DNA from 2 places in the Burkholderia alba genome. Region 2 is predicted to be linked to the other one. Evidence: predicted binding sites of a transcription regulator. Region 2 holds the regulator's gene; the other holds the start of a gene.

What was found. The regulator LexA, encoded in region 2, represses DNA repair genes until DNA is damaged. The targets are predictions, from matches to a motif close to ACTGTATNNNNATACAGT.
Region 1: the regulator LexA is predicted to act here: its motif matches at 1,126-1,143, upstream of imuA (translesion DNA synthesis-associated protein ImuA).

Annotation. Positions count from the first base shown of each region.
Region 1 covers NZ_JAWJWL010000026.1:23,525-25,722, forward strand. The annotation lists gene RZR99_RS25595 (Y-family DNA polymerase) at 1-466, opposite strand, end outside; gene imuA (translesion DNA synthesis-associated protein ImuA) at 390-1,112, opposite strand; gene RZR99_RS25605 (3-keto-5-aminohexanoate cleavage protein) at 1,508-2,198, opposite strand, start outside.
Region 2 covers NZ_JAWJWL010000002.1:130,746-132,943, forward strand. The annotation lists gene RZR99_RS02450 (DUF2939 domain-containing protein) at 1-451, opposite strand, end outside; gene RZR99_RS02455 (hypothetical protein) at 480-821, opposite strand; gene lexA (transcriptional repressor LexA) at 865-1,512, opposite strand; gene RZR99_RS02465 (sulfate ABC transporter substrate-binding protein) at 1,790-2,198, shown strand, end outside.

The DNA of each region.
Region 1 (2,198 bases), on a different contig from region 2:
GCCGATAGCCGATGCGGGCGAGCAGCCAGGCGCCGCCGCCCGTCGGCGCGGCACTGACGCGCGCGCTGTAGCCGAGCGTCGCCAGCGCCGCGCGCGCGGCCCGGCACAGCGCGGGCAGGCCGCCGAACAGCCGCAGGCTCGCGCCGATCTCGACCAGCAGGGTCGCTTCGTCCTGCAGCGTCACGCACGGCGAGAAGCGCAGCAGCGCGAGCGCCACTTCGCGCAAGGCATCCGCCTCGCGCGCCGGGTCGCGCTCGAGCAGCCGCGTGTCGGGCGCGAGCGTCAGCACGCCGCCGCGCTTCATGCCCGCGCGCACGCCGGCCGCCCGCGCCGCCGCATCGGCGAGCAGCACCACGCCCTGCTCCAGCACCGCGCAGCCGGGGCCGGGTTCAGGCGGCGCCGGCTGCCGCGGCCGGCATACGTCCAGCGGCAGGTGCGGCAGATGAACGCCGAGAAAAACGCGCATGGCGCCCTCCGAGGATCGGCGACGGCAGCAGCGCGAGCGACAGCGCGTTGCCGGCCGCCGGCCCGCGACGCTTGACGATGTCGATCGTCACGCCGCCGGGCTCGGGCCGCACCGCGACGCGCAGCACGGCCGGCGAAGGCTGCTGCGCGGCGGCCAGCGGCCTCATCATGAAAAACAGCGTGCCGGCGGAACGCGCGGCGGCAAGATGCAGCCGCCGCAGCGCTTCGGGCCGCGCCTCCGGCTGCCACAGCAGCAGCGCGCCGCAACTGCCGGCCTTGAGCGCCTGCTCGGCCGCCCACAATGCGTCCGCGCCGCGCTCGGTCCGCAGCCACAGCAAAGCATCGCGCGGCAGCCCGAGACGGGCGAGCGCGCGCGCGTCCGGCGAGTACGGCGGCTGCACGAACGCGAGCGGCCGCTGCGCGCTGACGGCCGCCGCGAGACCGGGCGCGAGCAGGCGCAGCTCGCCGCAGCCGGCATGCGGCACGAGCAGCTCGATCAATCCGCCGATCGGCCAGCCGCCGCCCGGCAGTTCGGCCGACAGCGGCGGATGCCCGGTATCCACCGTGCGCGCCTCGCTCCGGGCGAGCTGGGCGCCGCGCCAGAGCGAGGGATGCAGGGTTTCGGGAGAAAGAGGAAGCGCGGACATGGTGTCGCCGATAACTGTATATTTATACAGTATATGGCAACTCGATCGCAGCGCACAGCGCCGGTTGAGACGGGCATTTCGTCAGCGGAATGACGTCGCGACGCACATGGAATCGCCCGGGTATCGCCCGTCAGGTTCCGCTCGGACGCATCGGGAACCGGCATGCACGATCGTCGTCCGCCGCCCGACGCGAGCGGCAGCCGGACCGCGTCGCCGCACCGTCGACAGAGCGCGGACACAGGCGATGCCATCGCGGCACCGTCGATCGCGCGTCGTCGCCGACGCCCTGGGGTCCATCGGAACATCACCATATCGGCGGTTCGGACCTTCGAGGGGAAACCGACGATCGGGAACGGCCGGCGAATGCCGCGATCCGCGGGATCCCCGCCTTGCGTTCAGGCGCGAGACGCCATGCGCCCGATCAAGGCGCGCGCCGCTTCGACCAGTTCGGCATTGCTCTTCGCCGCCCGGCCGTCGGGCAGCACCGTCACATCCTCCATGCCGGTCCTGATCCCATGCCCCCGCGCGAGCGCCCGCTCGTTCACCGCCCAGCACGATCCGTCGTAGCCGTGATGAACCTGTGCAAGCGCGATGCCCGCCGCCGACAGGATCGCCTCCATGTCATCGGCATCGCGCAGGGCCGTCGCGGGATCCGGATCGAGCGGCTCGATCAGCACGCGCAGACATCGATCGCGAAGCGGCGACGCGACGAACGCGCGGGCATCCGCGGGCGACAGCAATCCCGCTTCGATGCCGACACCGCGCGACATGAGCCATTCGCCGAGCGCGGTGATCCCCTCCTCTCCCTGGTTCGCGGTCACGAGGTCGGGAAAGACGCGCCACGACTGCACGGCCCGCAAGCGCCGGACCGGATCGGCCATGATCGTCGCGGACGTGGTGAGCGAAATCGGCACGCCGGGGCAGCGCGCGCGAATGGCTCGTATGACGGCGCCGCATTCGGCCGCGTTCAGCGTTTCCTTTCCGGACGCGTCGTATGCGTGAACGTGCACCGACTGAGCGCCGGCCTTCACCGATGCCGCCGCGTCATCGCCGATCGCATCGGGACGCCGGGGTGCGGCCTCGTGC
Region 2 (2,198 bases):
CGGCGGCCGGCGGCGAGTCCGCCGGCGGACTCGCTTGCGCGGGCGCGCCGGCGCCGAGCTTGGGCGGCTGTTCGCCGGGCTGGCCGCGCGGCGGCATGCCGCTGATCAGTGCGGCGACGCCGTCGGGCGTCGCATAGGCATCGACGAGCGGTCCGATCAGCGCGGAGCCGATCAGCGCACCGATGATGGAGAGCGGATTGTCGCGCTGCTGCGCATCGATTCGCCGCATCAACTCCTCGGTGACCTGCTGCTTGAGGCTTGTCCTGAGCGCGGGGAAATCGACATATGCGCTGATGGCTTGCGCGTCGCGCGCATCGACCGCCTGCTTCAGACGCTTGAGCGCGAGGTACGGTGACGCGTAGGCATAGAGGATGGCCGCGATGACGGCTGCGATCAGCGCGGTAATCAGAATCGGTTTGAGCCGGCTGGGCCGGCTCGCAGGCAAGTTCAAACGGCCTCCATCAAGAACGGTTCCGTAGTCAGAGACCCTGTTGGACAGTGGAACGTTCCTCGGCGATGCAGCGATCGATCATCCGGCAGACCGCGTCGATGGTTCCGATCATGATCAGCCGAGAGGGGCCGTGATACACCCGTACCGGCGCCCGGCGAGCCGGCTCCGCATGATGGAGCGCGGCATTCAGCGAGACGCGCGCGAAGGCGGGCATCGCGGACAGCAGCAGCGACGCTTGCTCGGGCTGCTGCTCCGGTTCGGCCGCGCTGGCGGGATGAGCGGCGGCGAGCGGCGCGCACGGCATGCGGCCGCGAAGATGGCGCAGACGGCCGAATTGGCGGAAAGGCAGCAGACGGGCAAGGCGTTCCATGGTGTTCTCCAGATCCAGGCGGACAGGCGGATATAACCGGCGGTTAGAGTTCGCCCGAGCGAATCAGCCCGACGGCGATGCCTTCGAGCGCGAATTCGGCGCTCCCGGCTTTGACAAAGATGTTTTCGTAGTCGGGGTTCTCGGCGATCAGTTCGAGTCCGCCCGGGCGGCGCATCAGGCGCTTCACCGTGACGTCGTCGCCCAGCCGCGCAACGATGATCTGGCCGTCCTTCGCCTCGGTCCGCTTCTGTACGGCGAGCAGGTCGCCGTCGAGGATGCCGGCGTCGCGCATCGACAGCCCGCGTACCTTCAGCAGGTAGTCGGGCTTGCTCGAAAACAACGCGGGGTCGCACGCGTAATGCTGCGAAATATGTTCCTGCGCGAGGATCGGGCTACCGGCGGCGACGCGCCCGACGAGCGGCAGCGACAACTGCATCAGCCCCGCGTGCGGCAGCGTGAATTGATACGGCGTGTCTTCGATGCCGAGCAGGCGGATGCCGCGCGACGCGCCCGCGGCCAGCTCGATCACGCCCTTGCGCGCCAGCGCGCGCAGGTGTTCCTCGGCGGCATTCGGCGAGCTGAAACCCAGCTCGGCGGCGATCTCCGCGCGGGTGGGCGGGTAGCCGGAGCGCTCGATCGCGCGACGGATCAAGTCGAATACTTGCTGCTGGCGGGCGGTGAGTTTGATCATGGCATGACTGTATGGATAGACAGTGAGCTGTATTTTTATACAGTGTTCGTCGAAATTCAAGTGTTACTTGAAGTTCGTCGCTATCGCGACGATTCCGGCGCGACTCCGCGCCGCCGGAACGCCGCTCCGTCCGCCCGAACCGCACACCCCGCCTTCGTTACCACTTTTGAGTATTAAAAAATGAATAACGATTATTTTTAATGATGAAAGCTGTTCGCTAGACTGGCCCGACATCTCAATAAGCAACCGAACCCACCACACACCTGGAGAACCAAGGATGGTCAAGCGCAACACGGGGCTAGCCAGCGGCGCACGCCGCCTGATTGCAACACTCGCGCTCGGCGCGGCGACAGCGCTCGGCGTCGTGTCGCACGCGATGGCGGACACCACGTTCCTGAACGTGTCGTACGACCCGACCCGCGAGCTGTATCAGGACTTCAACCAGGCGTTCGGCAAGGAGTGGAAGGCGAAGACGGGGGAAACGGTCAACTTCAAGCAGTCGCACGGCGGCTCGGGCGCGCAGGCGCGCTCGGTCCTCGACGGGCTGCAGGCCGACGTGGTGACCCTCGCGCTCGCGTACGACATCGACGCGCTCGCGAACAAGGGGCTGATCAACAAGGACTGGCAGAAGCGCTTGCCGGACAACGCGTCGCCGTACACGTCGACGATCGTGTTCCTGGTGCGCA